3 regions of the Psychrobacillus sp. FSL K6-1267 genome follow, and region 2 is predicted to be linked to each of the others. Evidence: predicted binding sites of a transcription regulator. Region 2 holds the regulator's gene; each other region holds the start of a gene.

Region 1 (8,289 bases), 590 kb from region 2:
ATGCAATCAGGATTTAGGAATCCAACCAAGTATTTTTCATAGGATATATTTTATAAATATCAAAAGGAAAACCATTTTTCACGTGTACGATGATAGAGGATGTGATTTGATTGCTACCTTCCCTGAATCTATACGAGACATTTATAGCACATACAATGATTGGATATTAGATTACGACAAAGATGAAATAGATAAAGTATTTAAATAAGAAGTGCAGGTTTGTTTGAAAAAAGGAGGCGAAGTGATAAGTGGAGCAAGTAAATAGGTTTTTACGTTCTCTTATCTTTAATAAATACGATGAATTTGCAAATGCTTTGGGCTACACAAATTGGAAAGTTGCCGAAGAAAACACGTTCTATATTTATCGCCTAGAGGAAGACGCAGGTTGGTATGCAACAGAACTTCCAAGTAATAAGTGGGCAGTTTGGAATGATGAAGGACAACCCCCGTACTCTATGAGTGAATTTGCAACATGGTCCGAAGCAATTGGACAACTTCGAAAGTCATTTGTGGGAAAAGGATTACCAGAGGAATACTGGCAGCCCGAAGGATTTAAAGATAATGAGAATGTGTTTATGAAAGAACCTGACAGAGAAAAAAAGATGTAAAAAGAGAATTGCTTTATTCAACTCCCATGAAAATTAAAAAATGCCCAAAATATACAAGTTTACATACCAAAAGAGACTCAGAAATTGCTTTTTAAAAAAAGCTGAGCCTTCAGAATGTTTATATTAAGTTAGCCAGCCATAGCATCCTATACCCGTTTTTCACATTTTCATTCTCTGTGGTGTAGCGCTTGTTTTCCGCTACATGGATGGCTAACTGGTGCTTTAGTAAAAAAGGAAATCAAATTAATATGCTCTTGGCGAAAATATCCAAGGTCATTTTTTATTTGTATATTAAATCAACCCTCACCTTTAACATAGCCAATAAATATTAGAATTTTAAAAAGAGCGACCGTCATATAGACGGTTTGCTCTTTTCATTTTAGTTATCTTGACTAAGTGATTCTTGTGCAAGTGTTGCTAGCTCTTGTGCCTTAGAGCTAATTTCTTGAATAGTTGCAGAAAATTCTTGAATGGAACCGGATTGGTTGTCAGTCAATGTATTTACCTCTGAGAAAGCTTGGTTCAACGTTAACAGAAGCCCTTGAATGTTTTTTGTTATGTCATTAATCTGATTTACATTTTCCTTCGAATTGGTTGCTAGCTTACGTATTTCATTCGCTACAACGGAAAAGCCCTTCCCTACATCCCCTGCTCTAGCCGCTTCAATCGCTGCATTTAAACCAAGCAGATTACTTTGGTCTGATATTCCCTTAACTACAGAAGAAATTTCACCGATTTGCTCTGCACTTGAGCTTACGGCTTTCATTTGAGACGTAATATCTGTCACTCGATCAGCAAGTGAAGTCACCGATTCACTTATATCTTCAATGCCTGCTGCTGTTTGCTCCACAATTACAGAAAAGCTTTCAGCCATTTCAAATAGCTTGTTTGCCTTTTCCAAGCTTGTTCCGATTCCTACACCGCCTATTACATTACCCTCATCATCATGAAGAGGTAGTGCACGAGCTATTAACGGAAATCCGAATAGCTCCTTCGGAAGGACTGCCGATAAAGGAGAATCGGTTCTAATCGCATTTGTTACGATATCCCCTTCCATTAATGGATCACCTGGGTTTACATTTAAAGCAAACGTTTTACCTGGTATATTAATGATCAGCTTCTCCGTATCGTAAATTCCAACAGTTATATCGTCCTGGACAAGCTCATTAAGCAATGGAGCAACTTTAACAAATGCTTTTATTAAATCATGTTCTGCCATCAATTTTCACTCTTTCTATTAATATGGTAGGTTTCTTTGACCGTAGTTCACTGAAATCCATTTTAATGTTGTAAATTCATCTAAGCTCCATTGGCCATTTAAGCGACCTAAGCCAGATTGCTTTTCACCACCGAAGGCTACAATCGGTTCATCATTAATCGTTAAATCATTAACATGAATCATCCCTGTGTGTACCTTCTTAGCCATTTCCACTCCTCGTTCTAGATTAGATGTATGAATAGCTCCACTTAGTCCAAAACGAGTATTGTTAGCAATATCAATTGCCTCTTCTTCTGTATCAAAAGGAATAACACATACTACTGGTCCGAAAAGCTCTTCCTGAGAAACACTCATGTCAGTCGTAACATCTGTTAAAATGGTTGGCTCTAGCAATCTTCCAGTAACATTCCCTTTAAGGTAAGGTGTAGCACCTTCTTCAATCCCTTTTTCGATCAAGGCTTGCAGGGTTTGGGCTTGGCGATCATTGATAACTGGCCCAATGATTGTTTCAGGATTTAATGGATCACCGACTTTAAGAGAAGAAACCTTTTGTGCATATTTTTCAATGAACTCTTTATAAATAGATCGTTGAACAAGAATTCTATTTGCTGACATACAAATTTGTCCTTGATGGGTAAATCTACTGAAAGTAGCAGCATTCACAGCATACTCGAGGTCAGCATCCTCTAAAATAATAAAAGCACTGTTGCCGCCTAGCTCAAGTAATGGCTTTTTGAAGTTTTTAATAGCTACCTGACCAATATAGCTTCCTACTTGTGTAGATCCAGTGAAGGAGATAATTCTTGGAATTGGGTGCTCCACAAATGCATCGCCAATTTCTTTGATATCTGTAACAACGACATTTATTAATCCTTTCGGTACTCCTGCTTCTTCAAAGATTTTTCCGATTAGCGTTCCGCCCATAATAGGTGTGTCATCATGAGGTTTTAATACGACACCATTTCCAGCTCCTAGTGCAGGTGCAACAGATTTCATCGATAAGAAGAATGGGAAGTTAAATGGGCTAATAACTCCTACAACGCCTGCAGGAATTCGGTATAGTCTATTTTCCACGTCATCTATTGTAGAAGGTAGAATTTTCCCTTCCATTCTTAATGGGAAGGTAGCTGCCTCTTTAATGATGTTTTTAACAAGACCAATTTCGAATGCTGCCTTCAGTCTAGTACCACCTAATTCTTCCATAATAATAGAGGTGATTTCTTCCTCATGCTCTTCCATATATTTTACTGCATTTTCTAAGATATCACGTTTTTTATAAGGATTTACTTTGTCCCATTCTAGCTTCGCTGCATGTGCAGCCTTATATGCTAAATCTATATCTTCTACATTTGCTAGCTTGTATGTATTAATAGGCTTGTCATTGTAAGGGTTTGTATTATTTAACACGAGACTACTGTTTCCGTCTCTCCATTCACCAGCGATAAATTGTTTGCCTAACATTTCTAAGTTCATCTTTTTAACCTCCAGGATATTATTCTTATTAACTCTTTGATTATCGTCAGGATTAGTAAAATCTTTACTGAAATAGAAATGTATTGTGAATAATTTATCTAATAGTTACTGAAAAGTTTTAAAAATAGTCCCATACACCCATTCGATTCTTTCAGACAAACAAACATTATTACCTAATCTAATATATAAGAATAGCGCAAGAGTTATATCTGAGTTACTAAGAACTATTAATATAGATGGCTGATTTTCGCTTTAGGCGGTCGCTTTCCGTGGGGTGAGCGATAAGCCATCACCGTCGCTTACGCGTCGTTTGTGATGTCTTATCTGTCTCACTCATCCCACTGGAGTCGCCGCCTGACGCTTCAATCACAGGTGGAGGATGAATTAGATAAGTTAGAATGAAAAAAATTATACCGTTATATTTAGCTATTAAATCGAATTAATTTACACTTAAATTTTGAATATAGATGGTAGATTTCCGCTCTAGGCGGTCGCTTTCCGTGGGGTGCGCGATAAGTCATCACCGCCGCTTGCGCGTCGTTTGTGATGTCTCATCTGTCTCACTCATCCCACTGGAGTCGCCGCCTGTCGCTTCAATCACAGGTGGAGGGTGAATTAGATAAGTTAGAATGAAAAAAATTATACCGTTATATTTAGCTATTAAATCGAATTAATTTACACTTAAATTTTGAATATAGATGGTAGATTTCCGCTTTAGGCGGTCGCTTCAATAATAGGTAGAGGGTGAATTAGATAAGTTAGAATGAAAAAAATTATACCGTTATATTTAGCCATTAAATCGAATTAATTTATACTTAAATTTTGAATATAGATGATAGATTTCCGCTCTAGGCGGTCGCTTTCCATGGGGTGAGCGATGAGCCATCACCGCCGCTTGCGCGTCGTTTGTGATGTCTCATCTGTCTCACTCATCCCACTGGAGTCGCCGCCTGTCACTTCAATCAACAGGATAAAATATTATTTAGAATTCCATTAGCTTGCTATGTAGATATAACTTTGTTAATGGCATATTTAGAATTTTATTTATTTTGTGTTCCTCCGTTAGTTATTAATGCTTGTTCTGCTAACCTCAATATGGCTACCAATTTATGTCCTTTCTATCTCCAATAAGACATCCTACAGATATCTAATTCTTCGTTTTAGAGCCTTTCCAAGATGGAAAATGAACAACATTACTTGAAAACTGCTCAAACAAAAAGTACAAAAATACCAATTAAGCCCATAATTATGAACGAAGTTGACACTTTCTTAAATATTTCACAATTGTGTTAAAGAACGTTCAAATCTTCTTGAACAATTCGTGAAGTCCGGTTTTTATATTCGTTTTTTTGAAGGCATGGTAATAAGATAGAGGCACAGAGAGGAATTCTTTGAAAGCAACACTAGTTACCTTAGCTTTTTATAATAGATTGGAAAGGGGTACAACGATGAAATTAAAATTGAAGTGGGCTCTCTTGACGATGGTTTTCACTATTGTCACTGTGTTAACAGGATGCGAGCCATTACTTGTTTTAGACCCTAAAGGCCCTCAAGCCGAGGCACAGGCAAATGATATTATGTTATCTATTTTCCTAATGTCGGGGATTGTGATTGTCGTTTTAGCTATCTTAGTTTTTGTGTTAATAAAATACCGTGCTTCTAAACAAAGCGAGGATTACGAGCCACCTCATATAGAAGGAAGTCCGATTGTGGAAGCAATTTGTATCGGTATTCCTATTATAATAGTTATTTTTCTTTCAATCGTTTCAGTTAGAAGTAACTATATTGTAGAGTCGACGCCTCAAGGCTATGAGGATCAGGAACCATTAATCATTTATGCATCTTCCTCTAACTGGAAATGGCATTTTAGTTATCCTGAACAAGGTATTGAAACGGTTAACTACTTATATATCCCAGCTAATCGTGCGATTGAGTTTAAACTATACTCCCACGGACCAATTACTAGCTTTTGGATTCCACAGCTAGGCGGGCAAAAGTATGCGATGTCTGATATGGTGACTACGTTACACTTAGCTGCCGATGTTGAAGGCGAGTTCATGGGCAGAAATGCGAACTTCAGTGGATCTGGATTTGCAGAAAACGTCTTTGATGTTACCTCTATGTCTAATGCCGATTTTGAAGATTGGGTAGAGGAAGTACATGAAACTGCACCTGCTCTTACAGAAGAGAAGTTTGAGGAATTATTAGAACCAGGTCATCTTGGCCGTTCAACTTATACAGGAACACATTTAGAATTCTCACCTGCTCCTAGTCATGACCATGGCGATAATGCAGAGGAATCTGAACACGAGCACCATGAATCAACTGATAAGGATGAGAAGTCCGATCATGAGAATCATGGACAAACTAATGAAACTGAGGAATCAGATCATTCTCAGCATTAATTGAAGGATTACAAGATTACTATAGTAAAAGCTATAGATTCCTGAAAGGAGAAACAAAAGTATGGATTTCTTTGATCGCTTTGCCGTACCACATCCAAGCTTTTTGATATATGCATCCATGGTCGGAATTGGCCTTACGATGGTTGCAATAGTTTTAGGTATTACCTACTTTAAGAAATGGGGATACCTCTGGCGTGAATGGATTACTACAGTAGACCATAAGCGTATTGGTATTATGTACTTGCTTACAGCATTATTGATGCTGTTCCGTGGTGGCGTTGACGCCATTATGATGCGCTATCAGCTTTCGATGCCAGAAAACACATTTTTAGATTCACAGCATTATAATGAAGTCTTCTCCACTCATGGAGTAGTAATGATTTTATTTATGGCAATGCCGTTTATCATCTTTTTCTTTAACTATGTTATTCCATTACAAATTGGAGCAAGAGATGTAGCGTTTCCACGTTTAAATGCACTTAGCTTCTGGCTGTTCTTTATGGGTATGGGATTATTCAACATTTCCTTCATCGTAGGTGGATCGCCTGATGCAGGTTGGACTTCTTATTTCCCACTTGCAGGCAATGAGTTCAGTACATCTGTTGGTACGAACTATTACATGATTGCTATTCAAATAGCTGGTCTTGGTACATTGATGACTGGTATTAACTTTATTACAACTATCCTGAAAATGAGAGCACCTGGTATGACTTTAATGAAAATGCCAATGTTCACATGGTCAGCGTTTATCGCAAACATCATTATCGTTTTCGCTTTCCCAGTATTAACTGTATTACTAGCAATGGGAACAATGGATAGACTGTTTGGGACAAACTTCTTTACAACGGACAATGGCGGAATGGATATGCTCTGGGCTAACCTGTTCTGGGTTTGGGGACATCCGGAGGTATACATTCTAATACTACCGGCATTCGGTTTATTCAGTGAGATTATTTCAACCTTTGCTCGACGCAATCTATATGGCTATAAGTCAATGGTTGCTTCCATGGTAGTTATTTCTGTCCTATCCTTTGTCGTATGGGCGCATCACTTCTTTACAATGGGTCAAGGTCCATTATCAAATAGTATCTTCTCGATCACTACGATGGCGATCGCTATTCCGACAGGGGTTAAAATATTTAACTGGCTGTTCACCCTATGGAAGGGGAAAATCGAGTTTACGACACCGATGCTTTACTCCATCATGTTCATTCCACTGTTCACTTTAGGTGGGGTTACAGGGGTAATGCTTGCAATGTCAGCAGCTGACTATCAATATCACAATACGATGTTCTTAGTTGCCCATTTCCATAACGTAATTATCCCTGGTGTTGTTTACGCAATGCTAGCTGGTCTTACTTACTATTGGCCGAAAATATTCGGCTTTATGTTAAACGAGCGACTAGGAAAATGGACTGCATGGTTATTATCCATCGGTTTCGTACTAGCCTTCATCCCAATGTATATTACGGGATTAGACGGTCAAGCGCGTCGTATGTACACTTACTCTGAGTCTACAGGTTTCGGAATGTGGAATATGGTTTCCTTCGTTGGAGCAGGTATTATGGCAGTAGCCTTCGCGTTACTTGTTTATAACATCTATTACAGTATCCGTTATGCTTCTCGCGATATTGGGGATGACCCATGGGATGCACGATCACTGGAATGGGCTACACATACACCAGTACCTGAATATAATTTCGCTGTTACACCTCAGGTCGAGTCTACACAAGCGTTTTGGGATTCTAAGAAAAACGGTCATGAAATATTCAAAGGAAAAATCGAGAAAATTCACATGCCGAATAATAGCGGTTTACCATTTATCATGAGCTGTATCTTCTTTGCCCTTGGGTTTGCAATGATCTTCAGCATATGGCCACTTGCCATCGTTTCATTGATTGGTATTTTAGGTTGTCTAGCATACCGTTCATTTGAACAGGATCATGGAAGATACATTTCGGTAGAGGAAATCGAAGAAACGGAAAGAAAATTGCGAGGTGCTAAAAAATGAAGGTAGATAAGTCACTTCCACTTGAGTACAGCACAGAGGAAAACAGCTTAAAAGTCTTGGGCTTTTGGATTTTCATCGGGGCGGAAATTATGCTTTTCGCAACACTTTTCGCCTCCTACTTCACCTTAGAGGATCGCATAGGTAGCGGTCCCTCTGGTGCAGATATTTTTGAAATAACACCAGTGTTAATTGAGACACTTTTACTTTTAACGAGTAGCTTTACAATCGGTCTTGCCATTCATGCAATGCGAATGAACCGTACAAAAGCAACAATGGCTTTCTTTGGGATTACACTTCTTCTAGGAGCTGCTTTCCTAGGAGTCGAGATTTACGAGTTTACACACTATATACATGTTGGAGCAGGACTTCAAACTAGTGCCTTTACGGCGATTTTATTGACGACGTTAGGGACACATGGTTTGCACGTAACATTTGGTTTCTTCTGGGGATTGTTCATTCTCCTACAAATCAAGAAGCGTGGTCTAACTCCGGAAACTGCTAATAAGTCATTTATTTTCTCTCTATATTGGCATTTCCTAGATGTGATTTGGATTTTCATCTTCAGCTTCATCT
Region 2 (8,289 bases):
CTGACTGCAACGGTAAGTTTAAGAGCCATCCTTAACGCGATGGCTCTTTTGAAGATTATATGACTTACTGAACTGAGGCACGTCAGCGTTGCATCCTTCTCCCCTATCTCTGTAGAATAGGCTAAACCACTATCAGTACTTTTTTGGCTTTGACATACGTTCCATGATCAAAGCTACCCTGCGTCTGCTAAAAAATCGGATCATTTGAGCCATAAGGTAATTGTTACGGCCATCGATGATATAGCTGCGTCCCTGGTCAATCCCGCGAAATCCGGCCTTTACAACCTTCTCCGGGGTCGAGAGCTTTTGACCCGCCCCCATCTCCTCACTGCCAACCGCATCGAAAAACCCCGTCTCGGTTGCACCTGGGCACAGCGCGAGCACGCGAACGCCTCGCTCGCGCGTTTCCGCCCATAACGCCTCAGAGAAGGACAATACAAACGCTTTGGTAGCCCCGTAAACTGTAGAATAAGCACAAGGCATAAACGCGGCCATCGAAGCCACGTTAACGATGACTCCGTCCGTCTGCCTCAGCATATTAGGCAGCAACCGATGCGTAAGATCGACTAATGATGCCGTATTCAGCATAATCTCTTCCTGCTCGCGCTCCGGATCTAATTCCTCGAAACAGCCATAAGTGCCAACGCCTGCGTTGTTGATGAGAATATCGACCGACAAGCCCAGTTCAGAAATTTGTTCGGCCAGTTGACGCGGGGCATTCGCTTTGGATAAATCACAAGCCAACGCATATGCCTTCACGCCATACTGGAGGTTTATTTCCCCAGCCATTGCATCTAGTTTGTCTTTGGAGCGCGCTGCCAGAACGACATGACAACCTCGTGCCGCCAGTTCTTTGGCATACGCTTTCCCGATTCCAGATGAAGCACCGGTGACTACAGCTAACTTGTTTCTATAGGCATACTTTTTCACGAAACAAAACCTCCTATCGACAGCACTTCTCTGTCGTAATATCTTAATCGTACCGTCCGCAGAGGTTGTTAACCACATTATGTCTATACTATTAGCGGGATTAACAGGCATCCGTTCTCGGAGAAGGTTATATCCTGTTGCAACAGACACTTTAAAAAGATATAATGTTCGTGCATTAGTATATTTGGTTAATTTTTCTAATTTTGATTTGTATTCTCGCATAGGATTAATAGGAGGTCATACATGTGAAAACGAATCATTCCTCATCCGCATTGGGTGAATTCATTAAATCACGCAGGGAACGGTTGCAACCCTCAATAGCGGGGATAAAGCCGCTTCCCGGACGAAGACGCACCCCGGGGCTTCGAAGAGAAGAGGTCTCCTATCTTGCTAATTTAAGCGTGACTTACTATACTTGGCTGGAGCAAGGCAGAGAAGTTAATCCTTCGCCGGAAGTATTACTAAATATCAGTAACGCACTGAAGTTGGATGAAGACGAACAAAAGCATCTGTTTGATTTGGCAAATGTAGACCCGGCGAGCGCAGGTGCAGTACTAAATAGCGAAAGATCAGATACCGGTTTTTTGCAAACTATCGTCGATCAATTGCATTATCCTTCTTTCGTCACAGACGAAGGAACAGATATTATTGCATGGAATCGGGCAGCGGAACTAATTATAGCCGATTTCGGTAGTCTGCCGATAAGCGAACGGAATATGATGAACATTATGTTCTTTAATACGGATTACAGACAAAGACTGGTAGATTGGGAGGGGTTTGCCCGGTACATGACGGCGATGGTGCGGGCAAACTTAGAACGTTATAAGGATAATCCATTGTATATGGAACGGTTCGAACGATTGAGGCTGGAAAGTGAGGATTTTGTGCATTTCTGGGATCTCTATGAAATCAAACAAAGGCGGGTCGCAACAACTATATTTCGTCTTCCAGACTCTCAGGAGATGGAGTTCGTGATCCATTCCGCTTCTGTAATCGATAACGACCCTGGCCTGCACTGGTGTTTCTACGTCCCGGTGCCCGAATCAGGTACAGAAGAGAGTTTATTGCGTCTACTGGAGCGAGACAATAAGCGGCATTAGTATTACAGCCAGCAAATGATGACTAAATCTCAACGTCTATTCCAAAAAACCTGCCGTTACTTATGACACTTTCTCCATAAAAGACTAGGAAAACTCCTTTTAAAGCATACTAATACAATACCTATATCTTTTGTTTCCTTAAAGAAAATAGTTACACTTCTTATTGAGGAGCCAATCATAAATTTAGTGACTATAGCATACAGAAGGCTCTCGTGACTTTCTCGACAGCCTTTTAGCTATGATCATGATTCTATTGGTTACTTGTTTGTTTTTCTTTACTCCCACCAATGATTCTGTGCACTGAACCCAACGTCCAATAGTTTAGCGTTCCCAGAAACGGTAATCGTAATTTCGTTTACATTAATATATGGTCTACTTGTTTCAGGATTTACCACGTAAAAAAATGAAATGATTATATGTTCTGCCTCTTTATAATAGAGTTATTTGGTTTCCATCTACCACTATAGTAACTTCTCCCTTGGAACTACCCTTGTCTGGCATCCCAACATAAGAATATAACGTCTCATTTTCCTTGTTCCCCAAGATGTAAGTGTATGATTTGCTTTTACCATCTTCACTAGTATACACGTTCATTTTGGGTTCTATTTTCTTCCCAGCTACAGTGAAACTTGAAAGATTTCCAGTCATAGGCATGATTTCATTCATTTCATTCACATCGTGTAATGCTTGTATCGGACTTTCTCTTTTCTCTATAACATAATTAATAGTTTCCGAGATCACGATTACTCCAACTAGAAGAACACCGGCGCTCAAGAGGAAGGATGTCGATTTCTTAAATCATAAAGAAAAGTCATTGTCGATGAAGATGTCATCAATACCTTGACGGAACATAAAAAAGTTCTAGAGGGAGTCATTAATCGGTTAGATGATCCTTACTAACACCGCATAGCTAAGACATACCCATACATCGCTACTTGCCGAGGTACGTGTGTCACTAGAACAAATTATGGGTCGTCTCGGTCATACTGACAATCAAAAATATCTATCTCCATGTCACCCGAAAAATGAAAAAAGAAGCCTCTCAAAAGTTCGCTGAACTCATGAGAAGCCTCCGTTAATTTACATCTATGTTAGCAAAATGCTAGCATTTCACTCTCACCTTACATACAAACCCATACATATCAAGGGTTGAAGCGGCTTATTACATCATGCCGCCCATTCCGCCCATGTCAGGCATACCCATGCCGACAGCGCCTGCTGGTTCTGGGATGTCTGCTACTACTGCTTCTGTAGTTAAGAATAGAGAAGCTACAGATGCAGCGTTTTGTAGAGCTGAACGAGTTACTTTAGTTGGATCTACGATACCTGCGTCGATCATGTTCACCCATTCGCCAGTTGCTGCGTTGAAGCCCATGCCGATGTCTTCGCGTTTTAGACGATCTACTACGATAGATCCTTCTAAACCAGCGTTGTTAGCGATTTGACGAACTGGCTCTTCTAATGCACGAAGTACGATACGAATACCAGTTGCTACGTCGCCTTCTTTTGTTTCTGCAAGCTCAGCTACTTTGTTGTATACGTTTACTAGTGCAGTACCACCACCAGATACGATACCTTCTTCTACAGCTGCGCGAGTTGCGTTAAGTGCATCTTCAATGCGAAGCTTGCGTTCTTTTAGTTCAGTTTCTGTTGCTGCTCCTACTTTCACTACAGCTACTCCACCAGCAAGCTTAGCAAGACGCTCTTGAAGTTTTTCTTTATCGAATTCAGAAGTTGTATCTTCTAATTGGCCACGGATTTGAGCAACACGGCTAGCGATGTTTTTTGTATCTCCGTTACCTTCTACGATTGTTGTGTTGTCTTTTGTTACTACTACTTTAGAAGCGCGTCCTAATTGAGTGATGTTCGCAGATTTTAGGTCTAGTCCTAAATCTTCTGTGATTACTTCTGCACCAGTTAGGATAGCTATATCTTCAAGCATTGCTTTACGACGGTCACCGAATCCAGGAGCTTTAACAGCTACTGCATTGAATGTTCCGCGTAATTTGTTTACTACTAGAGTAGCTAATGCTTCCCCTTCTACATCTTCAGCGATAAGTAAAAGTGGTTTGCCTTGTTGAACTACTTGCTCAAGCACTGGTAAGATTTCTTGAATGCTAGAGATTTTTTTGTCTGTGATTAAGATATATGGATTGTCTAGGTTAGCTTCCATTTTATCTGAATCAGTTACCATGTATGGAGAAGCATAACCGCGGTCGAATTGCATACCTTCTACGACATCAAGCTCTGTTGTGAATCCTTTAGATTCTTCGATTGTAATAACTCCATCGTTACCAACGCGCTCCATAGCTTCAGCGATTAGCTCACCAACTTCTTCATCACCAGATGAAATAGCAGCTACTTGAGCGATAGATTCTTTACCTTCGATTTGTTTAGAGATTGCTTTTAGCTCTGTCACAGCAGAAGCTACAGCAAAGTCGATACCTTTACGAATACCAACTGGGTTAGCTCCAGCAGTTACGTTTTTAAGTCCTTCACGAATCATAGATTGTGCAAGAACAGTTGCAGTTGTTGTACCGTCACCAGCGATATCATTAGTTTTAGAAGCAACCTCTGCCACTAATTTCGCACCCATGTTTTCGAATGCATCCTCTAGCTCGATATCTTTTGCGATTGTTACACCATCGTTAGTGATAAGTGGTGAACCAAATTTTTTCTCTAGAACTACGTTACGACCCTTTGGCCCTAAAGTTACTTTTACAGCGTCTGCTAATTTATCTACCCCACGTAGCATTGCGCTACGAGCGTCTTCACTAAATTTAATTTCTTTTGCCATGTTAATATGCCCTCCTAATTTTTCTTTTTAAGTTCTTTTATTAGCCAATTACAGCAAGAATATCGCTTTCGCGTAAGATTAAATAGTCGTGGCCTTCATATTTTACTTCAGTTCCAGCATATTTAGAGAAGATAATACGGTCCCCTTCTGCTACGTCTAATTCAACGCGGTTTCCGTTTTCTAGTACTCGTCCAGTACCTACTGCAACGACTTTACCCTCTTGTGGTTTCTCTTTAGCAGAGTCTGGAAGTACGATGCCAGATGCTGTTTTTTCCTCAGCTTCGATTAATTCGATTACAATACGATCACCTAATGGTCTTAACAAGTGAAACTACCTCCCTAAAATAGTTGAATTTATTTTTATTAGCACTCTCACACTTTGAGTGCTAACACACTTATAATAATAATTAAACTTAGAAGAATTTGCAAGTGAGAACATCATTTTTTTTAATAATTTTTAACGCTCTAATCCTCAGTTGGTTTAAAACCTATGAGGCTTCTAGTTTTTGAAAACGAAGATACTAAAGTTGACTATTAAAGATGATTATAAAATGGCTAAGGAGCGATTTTATTTTAGTTTTCCTTTACAATAAGGCTAAGGCTAGTACATCTTACAAAAGCAAGATTATCTATTTACTATCCTGATTAGTAAACTTATAAAAGCAACTGCTATAAATAGAAAGGATATTTAGATGAAACAACAAAAGACAGGTTTATACATATTAATCACCTACTGTGTGATGCAGCTCTCCGGTGCATTATTTGCTCCACTTCTACTAATAATCTTTAACTATTTCGGCTTAGAAAACGCAAGGTACTTAGCTTCTGGATGGTGGGTTTTCCTTGGAATGGGAATTGCTACAGTTATCACCTTGCTTATGATTCGCCAAGACAAGAATTTTATACGACCTCTAAAAGGGAAGGCATCCGGTCTTCCCGGAGCAATTGGCTGGGGAATTCTTGGCTTTCTCATGGTTTTGTACGGCCAAACATTAGCTGCTAATATTGAAATTAGATTTTTTGGTATAGAAGCTGGTTCTGAAAATACGTCGCAGTTTATGGATCTTGGCAATTCAGTACCTTTTGTCTTTTTCTCCATTGTGCTCTTCGCACCTATTTTAGAGGAGCTTATATTCCGTCGCATCATTTTCGGAACTTTACTGCCTAAAACGAACTTCTTTGTAGCAGCGCTCGTTAGCTCACTGTCCTTTGCCGTCATTCACTTTGAGTTCACACACATACTAATATATGCTGTGTCTGGGTTTATATTCGCTTTCATTTACTATAAAACAAAGCGAATTATCACCTCTATTATTGCCCATATGCTACTTAATGGATTCGTAGTAATTGTTCAACTGTATAATGAAGAGATCGTCAACTTTTTAGAAAAACTTGCTGAGTTGCAGCAATAAGGGGTAATCATAATGACTTTTTCATTTGTAAGTTTTCCTACAATAGAAACAGAAAGAGACTCATCCTTCGAAAAGCAATCGAACGGGATGCAAAGGATATTTTAGAGTTATATTCTAATGAAAACGTAGTACAGCATATGGCAATCGGTCCCTTTACTTCTGTTGAAGATGCAAAGGGCGAAATTAGTTGGTACGAGAAAATTTTTCTCGAACAAACTGGTATGCGCTGGGTAATAGAAGATAAAATAACCCAAAAAGTAATCGGTACTTGTGGTTATTTAAACTATGAGGCTGAGCATAAGCGTATAGAAATTGGCTATGATCTTTCACCTAAAGCTTGGGGAAAGGGAATTATGACGGAGGCGCTTAAGCCCATCATTCGTTTTGCCTTTCATGATATGAACATGAACAAAATTGAAGCTCAAGTTACTTCAGAGAATGATGCCTCCCTTCACCTTTTGAGTAAGCTAGGTTTTCACAAAGATGGAGTCTTAAGACAGCATGAGTTCGAAAAGGGACGCTATATCGATCTTGCTATCTATTCCCTACTAAAAAGCGAATATAAATAGGAAAGCCCTCGACTAGATAATAGTCGAAGGCTTTTTTTCTTAAAAGAAGATTGGTATCAGCGCTCACCTTGCCCCTCGAGGTCAAATGGATAAAAGCACCGGTGGCTGAGGAACTGCCTCCTCGCTTTTCTCCATTTGCTTGTCGGGGCAGACATAGGCGCTTGCGCTTTCTTAGATCTCGTTTCGAATCATGTAGATGAGTGTTTGAAGTTCAACTGAAAGATCAATCGTATGTACGCGAATCTCATCTGGAGTACTTATAGGGACTGGAGTGAAGTTTAAAATCCCTTTTACATTGGAGCCCACTAAAAGATCAGCTACTTCCTGAGCCGCACGACTTGGAAGTGTAAAAATCACTAATTCAATTCCGTATTCCTTTAGCTTTTCCAACATCACACTAGAATGAAATACAGGAATGTCACTAATAATCGTTCCTTCGAGTGGTGCCTTCGTATCGAATGCCACTACAATTCTAGTATTATGGTTTTTTTGAAAGTTATATTTTACAAATGCTGTTCCTAAGCTACCAACACCTATTAGTGCCACCCGTGCCGCTTCATCTTGGTCTAGTGTCTTTCTGAAAAACTCAAGTAGATGAGGTACATCATAGCCGTACCCTTTCTTTCCTAGCGCACCGAAATGAGAAAAATCTCTTCGAATGGTTGCTGAATCTATCTTCATCGCTTCACTTAGCTGTTGGGATGAAACTCTTTTATGATCTGCATTTTGAAAGCTTTGTAAAAATCTATAATATAAAGGAAGTCGTTTCATTGTCGCTTGAGGAATGCGAGGTACATCACGTTTCATAAGTGTCCTCCTATTGTATAAGGCAAATTCATTTTTACACGTTACCTTTCTTTTATTGTAAAGGGAGAACGTTGCAACGACAAGTCCTATCTATTACACTTAGGATAGAATTGAGGTGCAAATTAACGTGATTGTTTTACAAGTAAACCAAGTAACTAAATCCTTTAACGGTGAAGATATATTAACAAACGTAAAGTTAGAAGTTCAAGACCGCGACCGAGTTGCACTGGTTGGGCGTAATGGTGCGGGAAAATCTACTTTACTTAAAATAATTGCTGGAGAAATGTCATACGATTCCGGTGACATTATTATGCCTAAAAATATTAGACTTGGCTATTTAGAGCAGCATGCGGGTCTTGAATCGAAGCTGACGATTTGGGAGGAAATGAAATCCATCTTTAGTCATTTGATTGATTCCGAAAGAGAACTGCGCTCACTAGAAGCACAAATGGCTGACCCTTCTATCTATGAGGATTCAGAAGCCTACGCTAGAGTTGCAGCTACCTATGACGAGCTTCAGCTTGCCTTTAATGAGGCTGGTGGATACCGCTTTGAATCGGATATCCGTTCCATCTTGCATGGTATGCAATTTTTCCCTGAGGATTATGATAAGCCAGTACAAGCATTATCCGGGGGACAAAAAACGAGATTAGCATTAGCTAAAATGCTGTTGA
Region 3 (8,289 bases), 1.7 Mb from region 2:
AGATGGTGTTCGCGAAAAGACTTTAAACTTAATGGAAGTTCTCCAAGATACGCATGAGAAAATTTTTAGCGTTTTACGAATCGGCAGCTTTGCGGAAGAAACGGAACGTATGAAGATTAACAAGTCATCTGAGCTAATGCAGTTATGTAAGCATGCCATTAAAATTACAGATGATTTACTAGAGGAGTTCGTGTTTGAATCAGAGCTTTTTACAATTCCAGAATATGAACTTAGAATGGTAGAGGAATTTTTAGAGCAATATTCTTTTTCCTTGCGATTATTTACAGAGAAGGGCGATGGGGTTGAGTGGTTAGAAATAATCGATGGCTACGAAACACTTATTATCATGCCTAGATTAGTTACAGACATTTTAAATGAAAAGCTATTTTCTACCAAGCTTCCGATCATCTTTTCATCTGCTACATTATCGATTGAAAAAGATTTTACGTATTTGGCAGATTCGTTAGGAATAGAAAAGTTTCAATCATTCTCAGTGCCGTCTCCGTTTGACTACGATGAAGTGATGAAAGTTAAAACGCATCATATTAGCCAGGAAGAGAAGGCTAGTGAAGTCGATCATTTATTGAAAGCAAAACAACAAACACTTATTTTGTTTAAATCAAAAGCTGCGATGGATAAATTTAGGTCCTCCACAAGTACTGATGATATTGCATATGAAGGGGATCGTGAGCTTTCCACAATCGTCAAAGAATTTCAAAATGGAGAGTTTTCTACACTTTGCTCTTATCATCTTTGGGAAGGCTTAGATTTGCCTAAAGAAGCATTAACTAGAGTAATTATTTATGATTTGCCTTTCCCACCGGTAGATCCGTTATTTGATGCCAAACGTTCATTTTCTAATAATCCATTTGAAGAAGTGGAGCTGCCGTTCATGCTGCTTAGACTTCAGCAAGGAATAGGTCGACTAATTCGTACCTCTGAAGACTACGGTGAAATTCACCTATTGTTGAACGAAAAAGAAGCGCCATTAGAGGGACGTTTTGTAGGGATTTTGCCAACACGAATTTCAAATTAATTTTAAATAGCCTTTTTCTTTTAAGTTTGTGGATGTAAACCACTCATTCCTTATGAATTTTAAGGAATTTGTTTGTTATACATTGGACGAATATAAAAGGAAAAGGTTTTTTAACGAATCCCTTTAAATTGAATAATATAAATAACAGGGCGTATGTCTCAAGAATTTAAAAAGGTGGGATTGAGTATACAAAATATGGATGATACAGTTTATTTAAACAAGGACGATATTACTAGTGATTTTCATTATGCTAATACAGAAGAGAAAATGACTGGTCCATGGTTTGACAATTTAACTTTTTTACAAATGAACCATTCAAAAAATATTCATCAACAAAATGAAGTAGCTAATAAAGACACATCAAAACAGCCATCGGAAGAATTAAATGAGATAGTAAAAATAAAGCGACCTACGATTATAAGAAGAAAATGTAGTAGATCATTATTGACATCTTCCACTGATTACAAATTTATATTAATGGACGCTAAGAAGAGCAAGAAGGATAGCAGCATGCTAAACTGTTTGAAAGTAGCCAGAAGCACACTAAAGTCTTATTATAACCTTTTAAACAATAGCTATATCTCTAGCAAACCTAAAGAAAAATATAAAAGAGCTCATCTATTCACCTCTTCACAAACAATGGAATTAGATGATTATAACTACGAATTAGAATTGATGGCTTACATGGAATATGAAGATAATCAAACAGACTGGGAAAGAAAACCACATTTATTACTGCAAGATTCATCTGTGTTATTAGACCAACATTTATGATCTATCCTGAATATTACAATTTGTTGGCATATGTATCTAAAATAAATACTGTAAGTGTAATTATACGGAGAAAAAAAAGGCAAATAACCATCCGTGGAACCTGTTAAAAGTAATATCGAAGTTTTATCTATGGCACCGTAGAAATAGAGGATGCTGGAGTTTCAACTCCTCCTAATTTGATGTCTGGGCTTGGTTCATAGAAACTAAGCTCATTTTTAAATATATAAATATATAGTAAATTGGGTTGAAGAGACTTAATTAGCTTTATCCAGATATGCTTGGTGAAGAGAGGGGGACTGCTTGGTATATTTGTAGCATTCTTCAAAAGAGGCTGGGACATAAGTAGATTCATGCTACATAAAAATGCTGTGAGTTGATTCTTATTACAATCTATAAAGAAAAGAATACTTCATTCTGAGTGAATGCGTTTTGATAGACATTTATTTAACTGAAGATATCTTCTTTTATATGTGAAGGTATGTGCAGTTTTCACTTGATATCGAAGATAATTCGGGGTGTTTGGATCGGAGACGGCGACTCCTAGGGGACAAGCGTGTGGTAGAGACTACAGGCTCGAGCAGTGCCCCCAGGAAATCGTCCGCTGTAGCAGAGAACACCAACTGTAAGTAGAAAAAGCCCCGGAAATTTACTAAACGGTAAATTTCCCGGACTCTTGAATTTTTAAGGTGGGTTTTATCCCAGCTTCGTAATATTAAGATTTTGAAGTTACCAGAATTTATACCCTTTTGAACCTGGAGGAGCATTCTGAAGCATATCGAACACTGGAACTGTATAAGCAAACAAGATTAAGAAGATACAAATAGTCAACCAGATCTTCCAGTTTTCCAAAACCATTGGAGTTTTTTCTGCATTTTCAGAAACCTCGCCAATTGGGAATTCTGTTTCTCCTTTAGGAGCAAACCATACTAGGTGGACGATGATATACAATACCAAGATGATACCGATGAATAAAATCGTACCACCAACTGCCTGAGCTATCTGATAGCCAATCCAATCAGTTGCTTGTGCAGAATCACCATAGGTAGAGAAATCTGAACGGCGAGGAGCACCCATCAAACCAGCTATATGCATAGCTCCAGACATGATGGACATACCTACTGCCCATACAATAGCTTGTATAATTGCTAGCTTATTCATTTGTTTAGTCAACACTCTACCAGTAAGATGAGGAATTAACCAATAAGCGGCACCAAAGAATGTTAAAACAACTGTTGTTGCTAAAGTGAGATGAAAGTGACCAGTAACCCAGATAGTATTATGTACTACTTGGTTCATTTGGTTAGATGCATTAATAATACCTCCAGCTCCAGCAGGGATGAAGGCTGCCATACCGATGAATGGTACAACGAATCGAGCATCCTTCCATGGAAGCTTTTTAAACCATCCAAATAAACCTTTTCCTCCAAGCTGTCTTCCGCGAATTTCAAATGTAGCGAACATGGAGAAAGCAGTTAGAAGGGAAGGTATAACAACCATCATTGTCAAAATTACTTGCAAGTATTTCCAAAAAGAATCAATACCAGGCTCTGTCAATTGGTGATGGAACCCAACAGGAATAGAGAAAATCAAGAAAAGCATAAAGGAAAGTCTTGCAAGTGCATCCGAATAAATTTTCCCGCCGATAATTTTAGGAATGATTACGTACCAAACCATATAAGCAGGTAATAGCCAGAAATATACTAATGGGTGACCAAAATACCAGAAAAGTGTACGAGAAAGTAGAATATCAATCTTATCTACCCAGCCTAATGACCAAGGAATCAATTGGAAAACTACCTCAACTGCAACACCAAGTGAACAAATGATCCACATAGTTAAGTTTACGATTACCATAAAAGTTAATAATGGACTTGGTTCTCCAGGATTAGCTTTGCGCCATTCTCTATATTTCATTATAAGGCCAGCTCCACCTATCCAAGAGCCTACGACTACTAGTGCCAATCCCACATAGAAAATCCAATGTGCTTGTAGGGGTGCATAGAAAGTGTACAGAACAGATGCTTCATTTAATAAAACCATTACTGCAGCAGCAGTTGTTCCGATTGTCATTGTCCAGAACCCAATCCAGCCAAGCATTCTTTGCTTATCTGTCAATGTGCCGGCAGTGCGGCTTACAGCAGCAATTTGGAAACCAAAGATAAAATAAGTTGTTAAAATAAGTGCTAATAAAACCCCATGAACCGTTAATAATTGATAGTATCCGATTCCCCAAGGAAGAGTAAATTGTCCAGACCGTACAAGTGTTTGTAATAGCCCACAAAGTCCTCCGATTAAAAGTGCAACGAATGCTACATGGATGTGAGCCATTGCGAGCTTGCCATCACGACGATCTACCTTCACAAAGCTTTGTGCTTTTTCTGTTATTGTTGCCATGTTACTCAACCACCTTTAACTTCGATGTCATAGAAGTGTGTCCTATGCCACAATATTCGTTACATAATATTAAATACTCTCCAGCTTTATCTACTGTTGTTACGTATTCTGAAACGTAGCCAGGTTCTAGCATCATATTAATATTCGTACCTACTATTTGAAAGCCATGAATTACGTCTTTTGTTGTTGCGATAAATTTAACAGTCGACCCGAGTGGTACTTCAAATTCTTGTGGATTATAGAAGAAAGCAGAAGCAACGACTACTACCTCGTAATCCCATTCCTTACCTTCGACCTTATGAACTCCAGGATTATTAAAAGGAGCAATTTCATCTACTCGCTCAGGATCAATATATACTTTTGCACTAGGTGGATGAGAACCGTAATGAAATGCGCTAAAGCCAACTATAATTAAGAATAAAACCAAAGACCCTACCCCGAATGTTATCCACCATTTTTCATACTTGTGAATATGCATAACCTTTAACCTCCAATGATTTAAAATCTGTCAATAAATAAATAGAATGCCAGAAACCAAGTTACTAATATAAAGATCCCCACTACGCTAACAGATATTAACGTGCCCTTAAGTTCTGGTTCTTTATTGTGTTTTTTGGACATCAGTCGTACACCTCCAAAATATTCTTCTTTTTATCTATAGCTACATCATAAATTTAAATAATTATGTGTGATGTGATATTTCTCACACATACAAAGGTATTATGTGAAGATAATGTGAAATAAATTAAAAGTCATAGAAGTGGAAGGGAGATTAGTGAAGATAGTTGCAGTTCAGACTCTTGAGAAATAGAGTGCTAGCTAAAGATCTTATCCTTTAAATTAGCTCAAGGTCCTTAGGGATTGCCAAATAAAAAAGAATCCTTTATTTAAAAGGATTCTAAGTTTTATATGTATTCTTATTGATAGTTAGTCCTCGTCTATTGTAAGAATAATAGTCATAAGGCCTATGTCTTCGGTTTCTACAGGCAAGCGAAAGGCATGATGAAAACCAAATAGTTTACTCTTGCCAACAATGACAGTTGGCGGTGTAATATCAATCTCTAAACCTTCTTGGGCAACAGTAGTACACAAGTTGCCTGCAATCATATTCCCGAGTTCACCAGTAAAAGATTCGAGCATTTCGCCCTCGAGAGGCATGCCGAACATAGAGGCGCCAACGGAGGAGAAGAATTGGGAGGATGCATCAACAATAATTCTTCCCTTAATGTCTCCAACAATTCCAATGAGAACGCCCATCTCTTCCTGATCAAATGGTTGAATCATTAGTGTGGGAGACTTAAAACTAAGGTTAAGAGGAATAACAGACTTTAATGATTGAATGGTACCATTTAAAAGTGTTTTAATATGCTTGGAATTACCCATTTTATCCCCTCCTAATAGTAAAGATGAATCAATTTTATCATATTGTCTAGTTAAAAAGAATATATTTTGTAGTCAATTGTTGAAAAATGTGATAACATCTAAATGAGAATGAATATCAAGTTCAGTTGAGAGGGAGATTGTCATGGTATTTATATTAATTGGATCGACTGTAGTTATATACAGCGTAATAACAAAACACATTTTAAATTCTATTACACCGCAAACAAAATAATAGTAGTACAGTGATGACTTTGTGAACAATAAAGTCATCTTTTTTTATATTTTCTGATATGATATACATATTGTTTAAAGAATAAAAAGGGGAAATAAATTTCACATGAATCCATTAGAGGAATTACAGAAAATCAAAGAATCGAATGCTTTACTAGCGACAATTTTTAAACAAAACAATGATGAAGAGAGATATGCAAAATCAAAACTTTTTGCAGAAAAAATAGAAAAGGGAACATTTACAATTGCTTTTGCAGGTCATTTTTCAGCAGGTAAATCAAGTATGATTAATGCCCTTGTAGATGAACAGCTATTACCAACAAGTCCTATACCAACCTCTGCGAATATAGTTACGGTGAGCAAAGCGGACAAGAATTTTGCTATTGTCCACTTTGTAAATGATGCTCCGGTCAAATTCTCTGGGGAATATGATATTGGACAAGTAAAAAAATATTCCAAGGACGGGAGTAAAGTTTCTCAAATAGAAATTGGACATCAAACCTCGGAGCTTCCTAAAGGGATTATAGTTATGGACACACCGGGAGTGGATTCAACGGATGATGCACATCGTGTATCAACAGAGTCTGCATTACATCTAGCAGATATCGTGTTTTATGTAATGGATTATAATCATGTGCAATCCGAGCTGAATTTTCAATTTACTAAACAGTTGCTTCACTACAATGAAAATATTTATTTAATCGTAAATCAGATTGATAAACACAGAGAAGAGGAATTATCTTTCACTGAGTATAAACAATCTGTTTCTACAGCTTTCAATGCTTGGAATGTCGAGCCAAAGGATATCTTTTATACTTCATTAAAAAACAAAGAAATAGTACATAATGATTTTCAACAAGTTAGGCAGATCGTAAAAGAATCTATACTACATAAAGAAGAACTTTTCCTACGGTCAGCATCAGCTACTCTAAAAAAGCTAAAGGATGAACATATAAAATTTTTAGAAGAGGAAAAAAAAGACTTACAGCAGGAACTAAGTTATTTACTCACAGAAGAAGATTGGAGCAATGTTGAAGAAATATTAGATCAGCTGGAAACTTCAGAGAAGCAAATACAGCTCCAAGAGAGCGGTGCGTGGAAAAAGACATTTGAAACGAGCAGGAAGGCTATATTGGAAAACGCCTCAATTATGACTTATGAAATGCGTGACCTTTTAAAACAATATGCAGAAAGTAGGCAGGAGTCATTTAAGGTTGGTTTCATCGGAAGCAAGAAAAAAACAGAAGAAGAAAGAAAAAGAAGGTTAGCTGAAGCAATTCAGATGCTGGATAAAATTGTAGCTACTAATATTACTACACATATAAAAGATTTAATGAAGGGTCTTTTAAAGGATGTTAGCTTGTTAAATGAAGAAAAGGCAAACGAAATAAATAATATGTCCTTTTCTTTACCTGAGGAAATCATCGCAGACACTATGCATAGTGGGGCAAGTGTTACGGGTGATGCAATACTGAACTATGCTAATAGAGTAAATGATGCAGTTATTAGATATTATGTGAAGGAAACTGACCGATGGAAGGACGAAAATTCAAATTATATCGAACTACATTCATCCAATCTAGATGTGCGGTTAGAGGATAAAACGAATGTTTTAAAGGAAAAGCAAGAAGCTATATTAAAAGTGTCTGATATAGAAGAAAAAATAGAAAATTTGGATAAGCAATTATCGACACCTTCGATCCAGTATAGGAAAGATAGAGATTATCTTCTTGATGAATGGGAGAAAGAACGCTTGTCCTTCGAGCGCTCTATAGTAGAGTACGTTGATAAAACTAGTGAAGAAACAGAAGTAATTTCCCCTGTATTAATAGAGGAAGAGATATTAGAGGAAAGTGCTACATTACCTTTAGATGAAGTAGTGCAAAGGGCAAACAAAATTGGAGAGATTTTATCGGAGCTTCCTGATTTTAAGGACGCCGCGTCTGTTATTAAGAAAAAGGCAATGCGTGTTCAAAACCAACAATTTACAATTGCTCTATTTGGTGCTTTTAGTGCAGGAAAATCAAGCTTTTCTAATGCCTTAATGGGAGCGGATGTTCTGCCGGTTTCTCCAAACCCTACAACCGCTGCCATCAATAAAATACATCCAGTTTCTAAAGAACATCTGCACAATACCGCTGATGTTACTTTAAAATCTAAAGAACAGTTACTCGCTGATGTAAAGTTTGCCTTTTTACAATTGGGTAAAAACGTTATTTCATTAGAGGATGCATACGAAAAGGCTCCTTCTGCCTTAAGTGAATCAGCTGCAGAAGAAGTGCATAAGTCATTTGTGAATGCTTTCTACAAAGGATATCCTGATGTACGGAATCATCTAGGTGAGATACTAAATGTGGATAATCAAGAATTTTCTCTTTATGTGGCTGAGGAATCGAAAAGCTGTTTTGTTGATTACATTGACTTTTATTATGATTGTGAGTTAACTAGATTAGGCGTCACTTTAGTAGATA

Evidence for each region. Region 2 encodes Rex, which represses fermentation and respiration genes when NADH is low (regulators of the CRP and FNR family bind a similar motif). Its sites were predicted from a motif close to TTGTGAAATATTTCACAA; they were not measured.
Region 1: a site for Rex is predicted at 4,567-4,584, ahead of qoxA (cytochrome aa3 quinol oxidase subunit II). Genes of this name have one in related genera too.
Region 3: a site for Rex is predicted at 4,896-4,913, ahead of MHB55_RS09180 (cytochrome c oxidase subunit 2A). Genes of this name have one in related genera too.

The regions. Positions count from the first base shown of each region.
Region 1 covers NZ_JBBOOR010000001.1:2,981,479-2,989,767, forward strand. The annotation lists gene MHB55_RS15370 (DUF3885 domain-containing protein) at 1-208, shown strand, start outside; gene MHB55_RS15375 (hypothetical protein) at 249-608, shown strand; gene MHB55_RS15380 (methyl-accepting chemotaxis protein) at 988-1,827, opposite strand; gene MHB55_RS15385 (aldehyde dehydrogenase family protein) at 1,846-3,300, opposite strand; gene qoxA (cytochrome aa3 quinol oxidase subunit II) at 4,749-5,705, shown strand; gene qoxB (cytochrome aa3 quinol oxidase subunit I) at 5,767-7,716, shown strand; gene qoxC (cytochrome aa3 quinol oxidase subunit III) at 7,713-8,289, shown strand, end outside.
Region 2 covers NZ_JBBOOR010000001.1:3,574,194-3,582,482, forward strand. The annotation lists gene MHB55_RS18295 (SDR family NAD(P)-dependent oxidoreductase) at 133-930, opposite strand; gene MHB55_RS18300 (helix-turn-helix transcriptional regulator) at 1,176-2,030, shown strand; gene MHB55_RS18305 (hypothetical protein) at 2,460-2,771, opposite strand; partial or broken gene MHB55_RS22310 (hypothetical protein) at 2,927-3,109, shown strand; gene groL (chaperonin GroEL) at 3,193-4,827, opposite strand; gene groES (co-chaperone GroES) at 4,868-5,152, opposite strand; gene MHB55_RS18320 (CPBP family intramembrane glutamic endopeptidase) at 5,520-6,239, shown strand; gene MHB55_RS18325 (GNAT family N-acetyltransferase) at 6,338-6,808, shown strand; gene MHB55_RS18330 (redox-sensing transcriptional repressor Rex) at 6,980-7,615, opposite strand; gene MHB55_RS18335 (ABC-F family ATP-binding cassette domain-containing protein) at 7,743-8,289, shown strand, end outside.
Region 3 covers NZ_JBBOOR010000001.1:1,833,456-1,841,744, forward strand. The annotation lists gene MHB55_RS09160 (ATP-dependent DNA helicase) at 1-1,036, shown strand, start outside; gene MHB55_RS09165 (hypothetical protein) at 1,217-1,810, shown strand; gene MHB55_RS09170 (b(o/a)3-type cytochrome-c oxidase subunit 1) at 2,537-4,204, opposite strand; gene MHB55_RS09175 (cytochrome c oxidase subunit II) at 4,206-4,682, opposite strand; gene MHB55_RS09180 (cytochrome c oxidase subunit 2A) at 4,703-4,825, opposite strand; gene MHB55_RS09185 (chemotaxis protein CheX) at 5,132-5,587, opposite strand; gene MHB55_RS09190 (dynamin family protein) at 5,925-8,289, shown strand, end outside.